DNA from 4 places in the Enterobacter nematophilus genome. Region 2 is predicted to be linked to each of the others. Evidence: predicted binding sites of a transcription regulator. Region 2 holds the regulator's gene; each other region holds the start of a gene.
The links. Region 2 encodes CRP, which controls carbon source genes, mostly activating them, when cyclic AMP is high. Its sites were predicted from a motif close to ATGTGANNNNNNTCACAT; they were not measured.
Positions count from the first base shown of each region.

Region 1: a site for CRP is predicted at 1,903-1,920, ahead of azuC (stress response protein AzuC). Genes of this name have one in related genera too.
Region 3: a site for CRP is predicted at 2,349-2,366, ahead of OSH03_RS07615 (CidA/LrgA family protein). Genes of this name have one in related genera too.
Region 4: a site for CRP is predicted at 1,917-1,934, ahead of ydfZ (putative selenium delivery protein YdfZ). Genes of this name have one in related genera too.

Region 1 is NZ_JAPKNE010000002.1:456,126-460,955, forward strand. It holds gene ftnA (non-heme ferritin) at 1-450, opposite strand, end outside; gene yecR (YecR family lipoprotein) at 654-992, opposite strand; gene OSH03_RS08835 (RpiB/LacA/LacB family sugar-phosphate isomerase) at 1,244-1,882, shown strand; gene azuC (stress response protein AzuC) at 2,001-2,084, shown strand; gene OSH03_RS08845 (DUF2766 family protein) at 2,192-2,443, shown strand; gene OSH03_RS08850 (anaerobic C4-dicarboxylate transporter) at 2,485-3,828, opposite strand; partial or broken gene OSH03_RS08855 (non-heme ferritin-like protein) at 3,993-4,495, opposite strand.
Region 2 is NZ_JAPKNE010000008.1:20,529-25,358, reverse strand. It holds gene OSH03_RS18000 (YccS/YhfK family putative transporter) at 1-1,345, opposite strand, end outside; gene crp (cAMP-activated global transcriptional regulator CRP) at 1,403-2,035, opposite strand; gene OSH03_RS17990 (OsmC family protein) at 2,347-2,751, shown strand; gene OSH03_RS17985 (phosphoribulokinase) at 2,818-3,687, opposite strand; gene OSH03_RS17980 (YheU family protein) at 3,718-3,936, opposite strand; gene OSH03_RS17975 (hydrolase) at 3,933-4,830, opposite strand, start outside.
Region 3 is NZ_JAPKNE010000002.1:188,603-193,432, reverse strand. It holds gene mdtQ (multidrug resistance outer membrane protein MdtQ) at 1-1,161, opposite strand, end outside; gene dusC (tRNA dihydrouridine(16) synthase DusC) at 1,315-2,247, opposite strand; gene OSH03_RS07615 (CidA/LrgA family protein) at 2,415-2,810, shown strand; gene OSH03_RS07610 (CidB/LrgB family autolysis modulator) at 2,807-3,502, shown strand; gene cdd (cytidine deaminase) at 3,632-4,516, shown strand; gene sanA (outer membrane permeability protein SanA) at 4,643-4,830, shown strand, end outside.
Region 4 is NZ_JAPKNE010000001.1:429,195-434,024, reverse strand. It holds gene OSH03_RS01995 (mannitol dehydrogenase family protein) at 107-1,570, shown strand; gene ydfZ (putative selenium delivery protein YdfZ) at 1,614-1,817, opposite strand; gene OSH03_RS01985 (universal stress protein) at 2,106-2,537, shown strand; gene OSH03_RS01980 (GntR family transcriptional regulator) at 2,571-3,257, opposite strand; gene ydfG (bifunctional NADP-dependent 3-hydroxy acid dehydrogenase/3-hydroxypropionate dehydrogenase YdfG) at 3,349-4,095, opposite strand; gene dcp (peptidyl-dipeptidase Dcp) at 4,238-4,830, shown strand, end outside.

The DNA of each region.
Region 1 (4,830 bases), on a different contig from region 2:
ACCTTCGCCGGATTTACCTACCAGCGACAATTTATCCAGCACGGATTTAAACAGCTTCTCTTCTTCGTGTTGTTCAGCGACGTACCACTGCAGGAAATTAAAGGTTGGATAATCCTGGCCAATCATTGCTGCATGAACCAGTTCGTTAATTTTTTGGGTGATCAGCTGCTCGTGCTCGTAGGTGGCGCGGAACAGTTCGTCGAGAGAATTATATTCAGCAAAAGGCGATGCCACGTTCTCGATGCGCGGCAGGCTGCCCGTATCGGTCAGATAATCGAACAGACGCTGCATGTGGGTCATCTCTTCCTGAGCGTGACGACGCAGAAACGCGGCCGCACCTTCAAAGCTGTTATAGCTGCACCAGGCGCTCATCTGCTGGTAGAGAAGGGATGAATAGAGCTCAAGGTTCATTTGTGCATTGAGCTTGTCGATCATTTCAGTTTTCAGCATGGTGGCGCTCCGGATTATTATTACGGGTTCATAATGAGCGACACTATAATTTGTTATATAATTATTTGCAAAACGTAAAATTAAATATTTATTCATTCAAAATACGAATGGGAATAAAACGCATTGGCGATATTTATTTTTATTAATGCGAATTATTTTTGTTCTTAGTTAAATAAAGCGCCAGCAAACGCTGGCAGCTTTGATTAATACCAGGGATTATTTGCCTTAGGGTTAACGGCATACCCCATGCACTTATACTGGATAGTAACGCTCTCGTTCAGGCACAACGAGCCGCTTGTCAGGGTGCAGGTTTTGACCGGCTGCCCGTAGGCAGAGGCGGTAGCATATCCCATGTTCTGACAGGCTTTGACCGCAGTACCGTTATTGACATATTCATCGGACCAGGCGTTTTGCAGCACCGCCTGGCCGTAGTCGAGGCGGACAATGCCGTTCGGCGCGTCGAGGCTGCTGATTTCCGCCTGGCGGTTAACGCTGCACCCCGCGAGCAGCAGGGCAGTACCGGCTACGATGATTCTTTTCATGGTTCGCTCTGAGTGAAGGGAGATACGTTATCGTACCCGCAGATGCCCGCTGCAATGCCAGGAATAGCCGGACGATCTGCCCTCACTCTTTGCAACGGGCGGCGTGGATCCTTTCCTCACAAATTTGTGAGCGCGAATTTGATTTTTTAAAACCATATTTCATTTACTTTGAAAGTCTGTTCATTTGATGCCAGGATGAACAGGAACAGGTATCCAGGCGGGAGTGCCCGCAGCGCATTCGGGAGAGATAAATGAAAATTGCACTGATGATGGAAAACAGCCAGGCGGCCAAAAATCCAGTGATCCTAAAAGAGCTGAAAACGGTAGCCGATGAAAAAGGGTTCCCGGTTTACAACGTGGGGATGAGCGACGAAAACGATCATCACCTGACCTACATCCACCTGGGCATTATGGCGAGCATTTTGCTGAATGCGAAAGCGGTGGATTTCGTGGTCACCGGTTGCGGCACCGGGCAGGGGGCGCTGATGTCGTTAAATATCCACCCTGGCGTGATTTGCGGCTACTGCATCGATCCCGCAGACGCTTTCCTCTTCGCGCAAATCAACAACGGCAATGCGCTTTCGCTGCCTTTTGCTAAAGGGTTTGGCTGGGGAGCGGAGCTGAACGTTCGCTTTATCTTTGAAAAGGCGTTTACCGGCCGAAAAGGAGAGGGTTATCCGCCAGAGCGTAAAGAGCCGCAGGTGCGTAACGCCGGTATACTGAACCAGGTGAAAGCGGCCGTGGTGAAAGATAACTATCTGGACTCGCTGCGCGCCATCGATCCTGAGCTGGTGAAGACCGCCGTTTCCGGCCAGCGTTTCCAGCAGTGCTTCTTTGAAAATTGCCAGGATAAAGCTATCGAAGATTTTGTTCGCGGTATCGTGGGCTAAAGCTGATTTCGAAAGTTAAGTTGTGATGTGCGTCACAAAAATATTGATTTTTGTGACGATGGTCATATTATAGGCACATTGACTATAAAGTTGTATAACAAGTTAATGGAGCATCACAATGAAACTGCGCAAAATCCTGAAAAGCATGTGGGCCAATTACTGCCGCACCTTCAAAGACGTGCCGCCTGGCGCCATGTTCTGATAAAAAAACCTGCTTCGGCAGGTTTTTTTGTCTCTGCACGCGAGGAAGGGAAGATGTCAGGGGCCGCGTTTTGATACTATGGCGGCCTTTGAATAAGGAGAAAACCCATGTCACAAAACCTGAGCGCCGATCAGGAGCTGGTATCTGACGTTGTCGCCTGCCAGCTGGTTATCAAGCAAATTCTTGATGTTCTGGACGTTATTGCACCGGTTGAAGTGCGCGAGAAGATGTCCACCCAGCTGAAAAACATCGATTTTGCCAGCCATCCTGCCGCTGCCGATCCGGTTACGCTTCGCGCGATCCAGAAAGCCATCGCGCTGATTGAGCTGCGCTTCACCCCACAGGGCGAGTCTCATTAAAATTGCAAACGGGCGACCGCGCGTGTCGCCCGTTGACGCGGTTAAAAGAAGGTCTGCACCAGCAGGTAGCTCGCCGCGCAGGCGCAGCTTACGCCAATTAGCCCCGGCAGAATAAAGCTGTGGTTAATGATGAATTTGCCGATGCGGGTCGTTCCCGAGCGGTCAAAGCCGATGCAGGCTAAATCGCTCGGGTAGGTCGGCAGGACAAAATAGCCGTAGGACGCCGGGAAGAAGGCGATCAGCATTTTTGGATCGATACCCAGCATCAATCCCATCGGCGCCACGGCCGTCAGGGCCGCCGCCTGGCTGTTTACCAGCTTCGACACCAGGAAAAGCACGATGGCATACGTCCACGGATGGCTTTTAACCACGCCTTCCAGCGCCAGCTTTAACTCATCGAGATGCGCCTGGAAAAAGGTATCGCTCATCCACGCCACCCCGAACACCGAGAAGATCGCCACCATCCCGGCCTTGAATACCGCACCGTTTGAGATGGCGGAGGCATTGACCTTGCAGGCCATCAGCATCACGGCACCGGCAATAAGCATCATCATCTGAATGACGAGGTTCATCGACAGCGCCGTCATTTTGCCTTTCAGCTCGAAGGCGGGGCGCAGTTCGGGAAAGGCCCCGAGCAGGACTACCACCGCAATACCGGCAAAGAAAATCCATGTCGACCAGTAGGCCTCCTTAGGAAAACGCTGGTTCATTAACGTCTCCGTGCCGCCATAGATAAACTCGCGCTGTTTAGGATCTTTCAGTTTCTCCTGAAACTCCGCGTCGTCAGCTAAATCTTTCCCGCGGCGTAAACTCCACAGGGCCGCAATCGCGACGCCGAAAAGCGAAGCGGGAACCGACACGGCGAGGATTTCCAGAATCCCCCACGCGTGCCCAATCCCATGCTGTGCGGCCAGGATGGATACCAGCGACACAACGGCGACGGAAACCGGAGATGCGGTGATCGCCATCTGGGATGCCACCGATGCCACCGCCATTGGGCGTTCCGGGCGGATCCCTTTTTTCAGGGCGATATCCGCAATGATGGGGAACATGGTGTAGACCACGTGCCCGGTGCCGCACAGAAAGGTCAGCGTCCAGGTCGTAAAAGGGGCGAGAAGCGTGATGTGCTGCGGGTGTTTGCGCAGCAGGCGTTCAGCAAACTGCATCATGACGTTAAGGCCACCCGCGGTCTGCAGGGTGGCGGCACAGCCAATCACCGCGAGAATGGTCAACATAACGTCAACCGGAGGCTTGCCGGGCTGGAGCCCAAAGACAAAACACAAAATAAAAAGGCCAATCCCGCTGATTAACCCAAGCCCCATGCCGCCGAAACGTGTTCCCGTCAGCAGGCAGAGGAGAATGACAACAAACTCAATGGTGATCATGCTTTTCCCTCGTCAATGATTATGTAATTAAATAAATCATTACATGTTGTAGGGTTAATCATTGAGAGCGAGATCTGATTTGTTAAATTTCAGCAAAAGCAGTGGGTTGAAGAGGTAGAAAGGAACCTGCCCCCCTGAACCAGGGCAAGGGCAGGTTAAAACGCTTAGTGGTGCTGCACCGTCACAAGATCGAGCAGGTGGCGGTCGGCTTGCTCCGGGCATAAACCTGCCTGTCGCGCATTGTGGATTTCATCCGCCAGCGTTTTCAGCAGCACGCCGTCCTGCTGCTGTTCTTTATCCATATCGCGTAAAAATTTAAGGGTGATGACGTCATGCTGTGCTCGGGCTTCATCGGCCAGCTTGTTGAGCGTCGTGCAGCGCTGCTCATGCTCTTCCAGCGTTTTCTGAAACAGTTCTTCCAGAGAAGAGTAATTTTCGTTGATCCCATCAAGGGCTTTAACAACCGGGTTAGCCCCCGCGGCCTTCAGGAAGTTAAAGACGCGCATCATATGGGTGACGTTGCTTTGTGCCTGTGAACGAAAGAACGTGGCAGAGCCCGTGAGGCTTTTTCGGAACACCATGCACTTAAGTGAAGGTGCAGGTTCGAGGCGTAGAACTCAAGGTTCATCTGCGCGTTAAGTTTTTGCATCATCGTTTGGGTAGCCATACTCATATCCTTATAGACTGTGGGACGCGATGTCCGCTGCTTAACCTGACAGCCAGGCAAATACGAAGAAAAACAGAATTGCAATTTTTGCAGTGACTAAAGTCGATCGAAAATTCACTTCCTGTGTTCGATATAAATAAGCATACCTTTGTCTCAGGATTAAGAAAACTCTTAATTAGGCTGTGTTTACCATACATTACAAACTTTAATATAGTACAAAAATACAAATATATAGCCATCAAATGGAATTCCTTAAGTGGTTGATATTAAAGGATAAGTATCTTTCCTGGTATGCTGATTTCCTTTCGTGAACATTTAGCCGGAATAATGCTCTG
Region 2 (4,830 bases):
TTACCAGGGTGATCGCCAGCATGCCTGCCAGGGTATAGCCCTCTGGCACGTGAAAGTGCAGCGTCACGCCCGCAATGATCAGCCCCGCCATCGTGCCGCCTGCCCGGTGCAGAATGCGCACTCGCGTGGCGCCATAGCCGTTCTGGGTAACAAACAGCACGGTCATTAAGATCCAGTACGGTTTCGGCAGGTGGAGCGCTATGCCCATCAGGCTGGCGATACTGAGCATGACGCTAATTCTTGCGGCGTTGCGCAGGGCGGAAGATTTCAGAGACAGGTAGCTTCTCAGCGCCGGCAGCAGCGGCAGACGTTTTTGTTTATCCGCCATCAGGTCACGGGGATAAAGCGGTCGCTGGGTGCGCAGCACGCGGGCGATGCGGCTGAAGTGCCAGGCAGCGAACTGGCCGACCGGGTTATCCGGGTGCTGGCGGGCAATTTTCTCCAGCGCGCCGAGCTGTTTGTCCATGTTAAAGCGCGTGGGGTAACGGTGGTAGAGAATATCATCGGCCAGCACCCGCAGGCGCGCGGAGACGGTCTGCGCGTTCCAGCGGATCACCGCTTCGGCATGGCTGCGCTCAACCAGCTTTTGCACCTCCTGCGGGTGGTGAAGGCTAACGGAGATATGCTCCTGAAGGTCCAGCCCCACCTGGAAGGTGCGCAGCAGCCGTTTATATTCGTGGTTCTTGTTGGCGGCGAGCATATGCAGCTGCTGATAGCACTGGCTTATCAGATCCACCACCTTTTGCTGGCGCGTCAGCAGCGGCGGTAAGGATTTTTCCGGATCGGTATGCTGGGTGAGCAGGGTGTATTTGGCTTCGCAGTAATCCGCAAGCTGCACGTAGAGCAGGCTCAGCGATTCGCGCAGCGGCTGCTCCCGCCACAGCCAGAACCAGAACCAGTTAAACAGCCCGTACCACAGCGTGCCGAGGGCGTAGATCAGCAGCGGCTCCCACACGGGCATATTCCCGGCGAGGCTCAGGGTGAAGATGGCCGCAATGAGTGACGCGGGAAGCAGACGGGCATGGAGCGAACTGATTTCGGCGGTGACGCCGAGGGTCATCGCCAGCACGGTCAGGATCAGCGGCAGGGGAATATCGCGAGCCAGCAGAAGCTGCACCGCGAGGCTACAGCCTGCAAACAGCGAACCGCCAATTATCAGGCGTTTGAAAAAGCGTTTATGGGGCGTATCCAGACCGGCAATGTTGCAGCAGGCGGGCACGAGGGAAAACAGCAAGCCCTGCTGAAGATGTCCCAGGATCAGGCCCACGGCCACGGGAAGACACAACACCAGCGTTTGTCGCAGTGCGTAGTTAACTTCCGGGTGATATATCAGCCTGCGCCACATGGGGAAAAGAGACAAAAACGGCGTGACACCTCGCGATGGCACGCCGTTTGAGCAGGATTAACGGGTTCCGTAAACCACGATGGTTTTACCGTGGGCGGAGATCAGGTTTTGATCTTCCAGCATTTTCAGGATACGGCCCACGGTTTCGCGGGAGCAACCGACGATCTGACCAATTTCCTGACGGGTAATTTTAATTTGCATGCCGTCCGGGTGGGTCATCGCGTCTGGCTGTTTCGCCAGGTTCAGCAGGGTCTGCGCGATGCGGCCGGTCACGTCCAGGAAGGCGAGGTTACCCACTTTCTCTGACGTCACCTGCAGACGGCGCGCCATCTGGGAAGAAAGACGCATCAGGATGTCAGGGTTTACCTGAATCAGTTGACGGAATTTCTTATAAGAAATTTCAGCCACTTCACATGCTGTCTTTGCACGAACCCAGGCGCTACGTTCCTGGCCTTCTTCAAACAGGCCCAGTTCACCGATAAAATCGCCCTGGTTCAGATAAGAAAGGATCATCTCTTTGCCTTCCTCATCTTTGATCAGCACTGCCACCGAGCCTTTGACGATGTAATACAACGTTTCCGCTTTTTCACCCTGGTGAATCAGCGTGCTCTTCGATGGGTACTTATGAATGTGGCAATGAGACAAGAACCATTCGAGAGTCGGGTCTGTTTGCGGTTTGCCAAGCACCATGCGCTGTTATCCTCTGTTATAAGCTGTCACCAGAGTCATCAGATGCATCCGGACTCTGGGGTTGCAATCGAATTCTTACCCATACCCTGGGAAGTCGGCTGTCGTAACGTTTCGCAGCCAGTAAAGTTTGATGTCCTCTGCATACATGTGTAACGTCAATGTATTACTGTAGCATCCTGAGTGTTTTAGCATAGCTTTCGCCGCGTGTCTCCTGGTGTCTCGCTTCAGCATGATGCAGGTCGCCTTCCATTGCGAGAAATGTAACGCACGCGTAATCTGTCACCAAAAATGCAACGTTGGAGTTAATGAATATGCAAGCGCGCGTGAAGTGGGTTGAAGGTTTAACGTTCCTGGGCGAGTCCGCGTCAGGACACCAGATTTTGATGGATGGTAACTCCGGCGATAAAGCGCCGAGCCCAATGGAAATGGTGCTGATGGCGGCAGGTGGATGCAGCGCGATCGACGTGGTGTCGATTCTGCAAAAAGGTCGTCATGACGTGACGGATTGCGAGGTTAAACTCACCTCAGAACGTCGCGAAGAGGCGCCGCGCCTGTTCACCCACATTAATCTGCACTTTGTTGTTACCGGGAAAGCGCTGAAAGACGCGGCGGTTTCACGCGCGGTGGATCTCTCTGCCGAGAAATACTGCTCTGTGGCGTTAATGCTGGAGAAAGCGGTAAAAATCACCCATTCGTATGAAGTGATCGAGGCGTGATTCATGGGGCATCGTGCGTGTTGATGCCCTCATCCTAACCCTCTCCCACGGGGAGAGGGAACATGTTTACGGAATCTGCTTCCCTTCCATCAGTCGCTGAACCAGCGGCGTCATGATGAGCTCCATCGCCAGCCCCATTTTTCCGCCCGGCACCACTAACGTATTCATGTGCGAAATAAATGAGCCCTGCAGCATCGCCAGCAGCCAGGGGTAATCAATGCCGTCAAGATTGCGGAAGTGGATCACCACAAAGCTCTCATCCAGCGACGGGATGCTTTTCGCCGCGAACGGATTGGAGGTGTCCACCGTCGGCACGCGCTGGAAGTTAATGTGGGTTCGGGAGAACTGCGGCGTGAGGTAATTGATGTAGTCTTCCATGGAGCGCACTACCGAGTCCATCACCGCCTCGCGCGAATGGCCGCGCTCGCTCATGTCACGCGTCAGCTTCTGGATCCACTCCAGGTTAACGATCGGCACCACACCGACCAGCAGATCCACATGGCGCGCCACGTCGTGCTGAGGCGTGACCACGCCGCCGTGCAGTCCTTCATAAAACAGCACGTCGGTGGGTTCCGGCAGCGGTTGCCAGGGGGTAAAGGTGCCCGGCACCTGGTTCCACGGTACGGCTTCATCGTAGGTGTGCAGATATTTGCGGGACTGCCCGGTACCGCTCTGCCCGTATTCGCGGAAGGTTTGCTCCAGAAGGCCGAAATCATTGGCTTCCGGGCCGAAGTAGCTGATGTGTTTACCCAGATCGCGCGCCTTGCGGATCGCCATGTCCATCTCAGGCCGCGTATAGCGGTGAAAGCTGTCGCCTTCGACCTCCGCCGAACGGAGATTCAGCTGGGCGAAAATCTTGCGAAAAGCGAGGCTGGTGGTGGTGGTTCCCGCACCACTCGAGCCCGTAACGGCAATAATGGGATGTCTGGCAGACATAGCAACTCCCTGACTGAAAAGGTTGGAAGATCAGCCGTGAAACGCGTTGCGGGGCATGATATTGACCGTCTCATGCAGTTCTGACCACACCAGCACCACGTCGCCGCTTTTCAGCTGGCGTTTTACATCGTTGACCTTTTGCTCAAGCGAACGCTCATGTTCACCATAATCGGTGCCTTCGCGTAATACAAAGCTTTCAATCAGATTATCGAGCGTTTCGGGAGCCAGATCCTGCCAGGGAATGATCATTTTGCACCGTCCAGATAAGGAGTAAGCCAGTCAGGAATTCGCGCTTCCAGCCACATTTTCGGCCTGCGCAGCGTGCCGCCGATGAAACCCACGTGGCCGCCATGTTCGGTCAGCTGGTAGTGAACGTTGTCAGGCAGGAATTCCTGTGCGGGAATAGAATGATGATCCATGAACGGGTCATCTTTAGCGTGAATAATCAGCGTCGGCTGCGTGATTTTGCTGAGCAGCGGCATAGCGCTGCACTGTCGGTAATAGTCGATAGCATCGGCGAAGCCGTGAATTTTGGCGGTGATCAGATCGTCAAACTCGCGGATGCGGCGCACCTTTTTCAGCTGGCGCAGGCTTACCGGCAGGGTATCCGGATAGGCCTTCAGCTTGCGCGCCGCGTTGGCTTTCAGCAGGTTGAGCAGATAGCGCTGATAGACGCGAGAAAAGCCTTTTTCCATGTGGTAGCTGCACTGCTCCAGCATAAACGGTGCGGAGACAATGACGGCGGCATTCAGCGGTACGCTGTCGCCCTCTTTGGCCAGCAGGCAGGCCAGCATATTTCCGCCGAGCGAATAGCCCACCGCCGCCGTCGGCACGGTGCCGAAATTATCCCGCAGCCAGTGCAAGAACCAGGTGCCATCTTCGGTTTCACCCGAGTGATAGATGCGTTTCTGGCGATTCGGCTCACCGCTGCATCCTCGAAAGTGCATCACCACGCCGAGCCAGCCGCGCGCTTTTGCCGCCTGGATTAACCCATGTGCATAGGGGCTGTGCAGACTGCCTTCCAGACCGTGAAACACCACCAGGCGGGGTTTATGGCGCGCCTGTTCGGGATCTTCGCTCCAGGCGAGATCCAGAAAATCACCGTCCGGCAAATCCAGCCGCTGCCAGTGCGGAGTGAACTGC
Region 3 (4,830 bases), on a different contig from region 2:
CTGATTGACCGCCTCCACCACCGCTTTGTTGTAGTTCGCGACCGAGAGATTATTCTGCGCCTGGGCGATATCCAGATTAGCGTTCAGCCTGCCGCTGTCGAAGATCGGCAGCGTCAGTCCGGCGGTCACGCCCATCTGCTGGGCTGAAGAGCGGAACAGATCGCTCAGGTGCAGGGCATCCTGCTGTAAGAACGCCATCAGGTTCACGTCAGGATAGAACGCCGCTCTGGCGGCCTCCACCTCGCTCATGGAGGCTTCGATATACCAGTGCGCTTCCTGCAGATCCGGTCGGCGAGCCAGCAGTTCATATCCCAGCGTTGCGGGTAACGAGGCTTCTGCTGCAGGCAACGGGTGGCGCGTAAGATGTGCTGTCGGGGTGCCGGTCAGCGCCTCCAGACGCGCTTCAATGGCCTTCATTTTGCCCTTTACGTCAGCCAGCTGTTCATCAGTCTTGCTGGCGTGGATATCGGTTTCGACGCCCTCTACCGAGGAGGTAATACCGTGCTGATACAGTTCGCGATCGGCGTCGATAATATTTTCCTGTTCCTGTTTAATCCGGGTAAGGACATCCCCTGCTTCGGCCTGGGTCTGCCACGCCCAGTAAAGGCGCGCAACGCTGGTTGAAAGCAGCTGGCGGGTCTGCTCCAGCTCCGCTTTTTGCGCATTCACCTTACCGATACGCGCTGCAATCCGGGCGCGATTTTTCCCCCACAGATCGAGATCCCAGCCTGCCGTCAGGCCAAAGGTGCCGTTGGTAAACCATGGGCCGGTGGTGCCCGCCGCCGGGTCGGTCAGGGCAAATGGCCCCATCAGCCCCTCTGCCGACATTTTTTGCCGTTCAACATCCGCAGAAAAATCCATTTGAGGGCCATCGGCAGCGATAGCGGCCTTCGCCTGCGCTTCGGCAAGCGTAATGCGCTGCCGGGCAATTTGCATATCGGGGGCATCCGCTATTGCCTTCGCGATCAGCGAATTTAACTGCGGGTCGTTATATTCTTTCCACCATTCATTTTTCGGCCAGTCCGCATGACGAAGTTGGGTATTAACGGAAGCGGCTGTCGTTTGCACTTTAATTGGCGACACCGTGGAATGTTCCGGTGCGCAGGCAGCCAGCATAAAAACAAGGGGAGCACTCAGAGATAAAATAAGAAAACGTTTCATTACGCCATGCACTCAGAAAAAATAAAGGCGCAACTTACGCTTGATGGCATTCCATTTTTTAGTAACGCGTGGCAATCCGCAAATTGTCATACACTTACATACTCGGCAAAATATTCACCGAGTGAATTATTTATATTTAAATATAAATACTAATTATTTTGACTGTATAACCCGCGCAATATCAGCCGACGTTTGCAGCGTGCGGATCTCCTGAAATAACCCCAGCGCTTCGCTGTACTCTTTGCGTAAATAGCTCAGCCACTGTTTAATTCGCGCGACATGATACAAACCGGTATCGCCCTGCTTTTCCAGACGGCTGTATTTTTGCAGCAGCGTGACAACGTCTGCCCACGGCATCCGCGGTTCGTTATATTTCACTACACGGCTGAGGTTCGGCACGTTCAGCGCGCCGCGGCCGATCATCACCGCATCGCAGCCGGTGGCTTTCAGGCACGCCTGCGCGCTCTCGTAATCCCAGATTTCACCGTTGGCGATCACCGGAATAGCGAGTCGTTTGCGGATCTCACCAATCGCCCGCCAGTTAATGCGCTCGGCTTTGTAGCCGTCTTCTTTAGTGCGGCCATGCACCACCAGCTCGGTGGCCCCGGCCTGCTGCACCGCATCGGCAATTTCAAACTGTCGGGCGTCGCTGTCCCACCCCAGACGCACCTTAACCGTCACCGGCAAATGCGAGGGCACGGCCTCACGCATGGCTTTCGCGCCGCGGTAAATCAGCTCAGGATCTTTCAGCAACGTCGCCCCGCCGCCGCTGCCGTTCACCAGCTTCGACGGACAGCCGCAGTTGAGATCCACCCCGTAAGAGCCCAGCTCAACCGCGCGGGCGGCGTTTTCCGCCAGCCATTCAGGGTACTGGCCGAGCAGCTGAATACGCACCAGCGTGCCGGAAGAGGTCCGGCTCTGGTTGTGCAGCTCGGGGCACAGACGGAAGAAGGATTTTACCGGCAACAGCATATCGACCACGCGCAAAAACTCCGTCACGCAGAGATCGTAATCGTTCACCTCGGTAAGCAGCTCGCGCACGAGAGAGTCGAGCACGCCTTCCATTGGGGCCAGTAAAACACGCATAACAGTACCTGTGAAAAAAGACGCGCTATAGTATCTGCTCTGTTTGTGTGTGGAAAGCCCGACGTTCCATTCCGGAATGTCTGGTATGCTCAAAATTCATGATGTGATCCGTGGCACATTTTCAGGTTTAATTGTATGATGAATGCGTTTCATCAAGGACTTTCACCATGAGCAAATCATTGAACATTATCTGGCAATATCTGCGCGCATTCGTCCTGATTTACGCCTGCCTGTATGCCGGCATTTTCATCGCGTCGCTGCTGCCTATCACCATTCCCGGCAGCATTATCGGTATGCTGATCCTCTTTGTTTTACTGGCGCTGCAAATTCTGCCTGCAAAGTGGGTCAACCCTGGCTGCTTCGTCCTTATCCGCTACATGGCGCTGCTGTTCGTGCCTATCGGCGTGGGAGTCATGCAGTATTTTGATTTGCTCAAGGCCCAGTTCGGCCCGATTGTCGTTTCCTGTGCGGTCAGCACGCTGGTGGTTTTCCTGGTGGTGAGCTGGAGTTCTCATCTGGTACATGGCGAACGTAAAGTGGTCGGGGAGAAAACAAAAAAATGATGGCTAATATCTGGTGGTCACTGCCGTTAACCCTGCTGGTATTCTTCGCCGCGCGCAAGCTTGCCGCACGGTTTAAAATGCCCTTGCTGAACCCGCTGCTGGTGGCGATGGTGGTGATTATTCCCTTCCTGCTGCTCACCGGCATTCCTTATGAGCGCTATTTTGCGGGCAGCAAAATTTTAAACGACCTGCTGCAGCCTGCCGTTGTCGCGCTTGCCTTTCCTTTATATGAGCAGCTGCACCAGATCCGCGCCCGCTGGAAGTCCATCATTACCATCTGTTTTGTGGGAAGCCTGGTGGCGATGATCACCGGCACGTCGGTGGCGCTGCTGATGGGGGCCTCCCCGCAAATTGCCGCCTCTATCCTGCCTAAATCAGTGACCACGCCTATCGCGATGGCAGTGGGCGGTAGTCTCGGCGGTATTCCGGCCATCAGCGCGATGTGCGTGATTTTCGTCGGTATTCTCGGCGCGGTGTTTGGCCACACCCTGCTGAACGGGATGCGTATTCACACCAAAGCGGCGCGCGGGCTGTCGATGGGCACCGCCTCGCACGCGCTGGGTACCGCCCGCTGTGCGGAGCTGGACTATCAGGAAGGGGCGTTTAGCTCGCTGGCGCTGGTGATCTGCGGGATTATCACCTCCCTGCTCGCCCCGTTCATTTTTCCGCTGATTCTGGCGGTGATGGGCTAAAATTTGCGATGCGTCGCGCAAATTTCATTTTGATTTCATAAGTTGCATACATAATGAGAAGTGGATCACATATAAAGCCCTGACGGCTCCGTAAACTACCGATCCATTAACCTTTATGAGGCAAACGCCATGCACCCACGTTTTCAAGCTGCCTTCGCTCAGCTTGCAGAGAATTTGCAGTCAGCCCTGGCTCCCGTTCTGGCAGATGCACATTTCCCCGCCCTGCTGACGGCGGAGCAGGTCACGGTGCTGAAACAGGCAACGGGGCTGGATGAAGACGCGCTGGCTTTCGCACTGCTGCCCCTGGCTGCCGCCTGCGCCCGGGCCGATCTTTCCCACTTCAACGTCGGCGCCATTGCCCGCGGCGTCAGCGGTACCTGGTACTTCGGCGGGAACATGGAGTTCCTCGGCGCAACCATGCAGCAGACCGTTCATGCCGAGCAGAGCGCCATCAGCCACGCCTGGCTGCGCGGTGAGAAAGCCCTGAGCGCCATCACAGTAAACTATACCCCCTGCGGCCACTGCCGTCAGTTTATGAACGAGCTGAACAGCGGGCTGCAGCTGCGCATCAACCTGCCGGGCCGCGCGCCGCACACGCTGGGGGATTACCTGCCGGACGCCTTCGGCCCGAAAGATCTTGAGATCAAAACGCTGCTGATGGACGAGCAGGATCACGGTTTCGCCCCGTCCGGCGATGACCTGAGCCAGGCGGCCATTCGCGCGGCGAACAAGAGCCATACGCCGTACAGTAAATCGCCGAGCGGCGTGGCGCTGCAGTGCCGCGATGGCCGAATCTTTACCGGCAGCTATGCGGAAAACGCCGCGTTTAACCCAACGCTGCCGCCGCTGCAGGGCGCGCTCAACCTGCTGAGCCTGAACGGCTACGATTATCCGGACATTCAGCGCGCCATTCTGGCAGAAAAAGCCGATGCGCCACTGATTCAGTGGGATGCCACCGCCGCGACGCTCAAGGCGTTAGGCTGCACGACGATCGACCGCGTCCTGCTGGCGTAAACCTTCTGGCGGACAGAAATGTCCGCCACGTTGCTGAAAAACCCCTCAGTTGAGTCGCTGTTTCTTGCGCTAACCAGGCGGGTAAAGTAGCCTGAGTTAAATTTCATCCACGAACGAGCCATCTCCATGTTAAAGCGCGTTTTTTACAGCCTGTCTGTCCTGGTCGGCATACTGCTGTTTATCGTGCTGGGTCTTGACCGCTGGATGAGCTGGAAAACCGCCCCCTACATCTTTGATGACCTGCAGGACCTGCCCTATCGCCAGGTGGGCGTGGTGCTCGGCACCGCCAAGTATTACCGCACCGGGGTGATCAA
Region 4 (4,830 bases), on a different contig from region 2:
GTTATTTTTTACCCCGACTGCCATTCTAGTTGGTGTAGTCAGCAGGCGCTGCCGCTCTGGACAGGGCGGCAGCGATCCACGGCTTTCTAATTAACGAGTCTTAATCATGGAAAATACCTTATTACAGGCCAACGCGACGCTGCCTCAGTACGATCGCGCCAGCCTTAAAGCACGCATTGTTCATTTAGGCTTTGGCGCATTTCACCGCGCGCATCAGGCGGTGTATGCCGACATCCTCGCGGCTGAAAACGGCAGCGACTGGGGCTACTGTGAGGTTAACCTGATTGGCGGCGAGCAGCAGATTGCCGACCTGAAGGCGCAGGATAACCTCTACACCGTGGCGGAAATGTCTGCCGATGCCTGGACCTCCCGCGTGGTTGGCGTAGTCAAAAAGGCGCTGCACGCGCAGGTCGACGGGCTGGAGAGCGTGCTGGCGGCAATGTGTGAACCGCAGGTGGCGATTGTCTCGCTGACCATCACCGAAAAAGGCTACTGCCACTCTCCGGCGACAGGGCAACTGATGCTCGATCACCCGTTAATTGCCGCGGATCTGCAAAACCCGCATCAGCCGAAATCCGCGCCGGGCGTGGTGGTGGAAGCGCTGGCGCGTCGTAAATCGGCGGGGCTGCCCGCGTTCAGCGTGATGTCCTGCGACAACATGCCGGAGAACGGTCACGTGATGCGCAACGTAACCTGCGCTTACGCCCGGGCGGTAGACGGCGAGCTGGCGGACTGGATCGAGGCTAACGTCACCTTCCCGTCAACCATGGTCGATCGCATCGTGCCGGCGGTCACTTCCGATACGCTGGATAAAATCGCGCAGCTGACCGGCGTACGCGATCCGGCGGCGGTGGCCTGCGAGCCGTTCCGCCAGTGGGTTATCGAAGATAACTTTGTGGCCGGGCGTCCGGAATGGGAAAAAGCCGGCGCCGAGCTGGTTTCAGACGTGATCCCGTTTGAAGAGATGAAGCTGCGCATGCTCAACGGCAGCCACTCGTTCCTCGCGTACTTGGGCTATCTGGCTGGTTATCAGCACATCAATGAGTGTATGGAAGACGAGCACTACCGCGTCGCCGCGCACGCGCTGATGCTCAACGAGCAGGCACCGACTCTGAAAGTGAAGGGCGTGAATTTAGAACGCTACGCTGACCTGCTGATCGCCCGCTACAGCAACCCGGCCCTGCGCCACCGTACCTGGCAAATTGCGATGGACGGCAGCCAGAAGCTCCCGCAGCGCATGCTGGACTCCGTGCGCTGGCACCTGGTGCACCAGACGCCTTTCCCACTCCTGGCGCTGGGCGTGGCGGGGTGGATGCGCTACGTCGGCGGCGTGGACGAGCAGGGTAACGCCATCGACGTGAGCGACCCGCAACTGGCGGCGATTCAGGCGGCGGTGAAGGGAAGTGCCGAAGGTGAGAAGCGGGTTAACGCGCTGCTCGGCATTGAAGCCATTTTTGGAAAAGAGTTGCCGCGAGAAAAAGTCTTCACAGACGCCGTGATGAGCGCGTATCAGACGCTGCTGCAGAAGGGCGCGAAGGCTACGGTGGCGGAGTACGCGTCACGCCTGTAATACAACACATGCCGCCGTTCGCGGCGGCATGTCGGCGCACAATTTAGTGCATACCCAGACGAATCAGTTCAATTGGTTCGAACTTACCTTCGCATCCTTCCACTTCCACCGTTTTGCCACGGCGCACCTGCGCGGCATCCAGCCCGTCGCTGTGGATCGCCTTAATCACGCCGGTTTTACCGGTGCCGCTAATCATGACGCGGCTGCCGGTGGTGATTGCATTGCGGTTACGGTCGTATGTCATCATGGTATTTTCTCCTCTCTAAACTATCCGTTACGGCGCTATTTCAGGTTTTGCCGTTCACGGGGCACTATAAATACGCCTGTCTGCCAGTCATGTTTTTGTTTTTGATCAAACTCACACTTTTTTCTTTATTACGTGGGGCGCTGACGCTTCACGACAGCAATTTACAAAGCAGGCCATTATTTTCATTTATTGATAGTTTCAACGGGGAAGCGTTGAGGGTTGGTTTATATTCCCGATGTCATTCTGGGTGCAGGAAATAACCCTTCATCGGAATAAGGAGTCAGGCTTATGTATAAGAAGATTTTGATGCCTGTTGACGTGTTTGAAATGGATTTGAGCGACAAGGCGGTTCGCCACGCGGCTAACCTTGCGAAGGCCGAGGGCGCGTCGATTACCCTGGTCAATATTCTGCCTGCCAGCAGCCGGTCTCTCCTGCGCGGATTCAACGCCGATATTAAAAAGTTTGAAGAGTATATGAGCGCAGAATCCGGGAAGAAAATGAACGAGTTAAAACGACTGTTCGATATCTCCCCGGAAAATATTCACACCCTGGTTCGTTTTGGCAGCGTCCGCGATGAAATTATCAAGCTGAGCAAAGAAGGGGAATATGACGTGATTGTCATCGGGTCGAAAAATCCGGGCATCACCACCCATCTGCTGGGGTCAAATGCGGAATCTATTCTGCGCTACGCCACAATTCCGGTGTTGGTCGTTCGCTAATCACGACGCCGCCCTCGAAAGGGGCGGCAAATATTACTCTTCGCTAAACCACTCGCTATTTTCCTGACGAATAAGCTGCACGGATTCGCCGATCTCCTGCAGATGCAGCGTCATCGCTTTTTCCACGCCGTCCGGATCGCGTTTTTCCAGCGCGCTGAAAATATCGTGATGCTGTCGAAGCAGCATTTCCGGCGGGGAGACGTGATCGAGGCTCATGTAGCGCACCCGGTCAATGGTGGCCTTGATGTTCTCGATGGTATCCCAGGCTAACTGGCAGTCCGCAATTTGCGCCAGCTTCTGGTGAAACTCGTCATCAAGCTGGAAGAAATCGTTGAGCTGCTTACGGTCAATTGCAATGCGCTGCTGATGCAGGTTTTGCTCCAGCAGGTAACACTGGTTGTCGTTGATAAGCGCTGCGGCACGGCGCACCACCGCGCATTCAATCGCCTGACGCACAAAACAGCCGTTGCGCACCTGTGAGAGTGAAATTTTGTTCACGTAGCTGCCGCGCTGCGGGCGGATCTGAACCAGGCCGTTCTCCGCAAGCTTGATGAACGCTTCACGCACCGGCTGACGGGAGACGTCAAAACGCACGGAGACCTCTTTTTCAGAAAGCGGCGTTCCCGGCGGGATCAGGCATTGGACAATATCGCGTCGCAAAATGCGATAGATTTGCTGGTTTACGGGCTGGGTAGGATTGAGTTGCGATTCAGCGGCCATGAGTTGTCATTTCTCAGAGAGTTAGCCTGAACATACTACCATTCTTTTATAACCCGAAACAGACCCGGCCCGCGGGCCGGGAAGGGCTTATTTAGCCACGATGGACGCTAAGTCCGGCAAAGCTCTGGCTGACCGGCATCATCTCTACGGTATTGATGTTGACGTGTTTTGGCAGGGTCGCGACCCACCAGACCGCTTCGGTGACGTCTTCCGGCGTCAGCGCATTGGCGTTTTCGTAGGTTTTATCCGCTTTCGCGTCATCGCCCTTGAAGCGCACGTTGGAGAATTCGGTGCCGCCAACCAGCCCCGGCTCGATATCGGTGACGCGAATGGCGGTGCCGTGCAGATCGGTACGCAGGTTCAGACTGAACTGGCGAACGAAGGCTTTGGTCGCGCCGTAGACGTTACCGCCCGCGTAAGGCCAGCTCCCGGCGGTAGAACCGATATTGATAATGTGGCCGCGGTTGCGCTCCACCATGCCCGGCAGCACCGCGCGGGTCATGTACACCAGCCCTTTGTTGTTGGTATCGATCATATTTTCCCAGTCCTCAACGCTGGCCTTGTGGGCAGGCTCCATGCCCAGCGCCAGACCGGCGTTGTTGACCAGCACGTCGATGGCGCGCCACTCTCCCGGCAGGTTAGCAATCATCTCTTCAATGGCCGCGCGGTTACGCACGTCCAGCTGTGCGGTCAGGATGCTGTCTCCTAATTCGTCCTTCAGCTCCTGCAGGCGCTCCTGACGACGGCCGGTTGCAATCACCTTATGCCCGTTGGCGACGAAGCGACGCGTGATGCTTTCACCAAAACCCGCCGTTGCCCCGGTAACTAAAATAATCATCTCACTGTTCCTCAACGCTTTTTGTGTTGTACTAACATAGCACGCCCGCAGAGGGTGCGTTAAGGCAACATTTGTATGACGGCGTTGCAGGCGATGGCGGCCTGGCCTACTCTGGGAAGATATCCGTTCTGAGGAGTGAAAGATGACGGCCAACAACCCCTTTTTTGACATCAGCCTGCTGCCTTACCAGGCCCCCCATTTTGATACCATCAAAGACGAGCACTATCGTCCGGCCTTCGATGAAGCGCTTCGCCAGAAGCGGGCGGACATAGACGCGATAGTTTCTCAAACCGCTGCGCCTGACTTCACTAACACCGTGCTGGCGCTGGAGAAAAGCGGCGTCATGCTCGCGCGCGTCAGCAGCGTTTTCTTCGCCATGACCTCCGCGCACACCAATGCCTACCTGCAGGAGCTGGAGGAGCAGTTCTCCACCGAACTTGCCGCGCTGGCGAACGACATCTGGCTGAACGACACCCTTTTCGCCCGCGTCGAGAGCGTGTGGCAGGACCGCGCCGCTCTGGATGCCGAATCCCGTCGGCTGGTCGAGGAGACGTACCAGCGCTTTATTCTGGCCGGCGCGCGCCTGAATGAAGCGGAAAAAGCCGAGCTGAAGGCGCTGAATACCGAGGCCGCGTCCCTGACCAGCCAGTTTAACCAGCGCCTGCTGGCCGCCAACAACGCGGGCGGTCTGGTGGTGGATTACGCGCACCAGCTTGAAGGCCTCAGCGCAGAAGA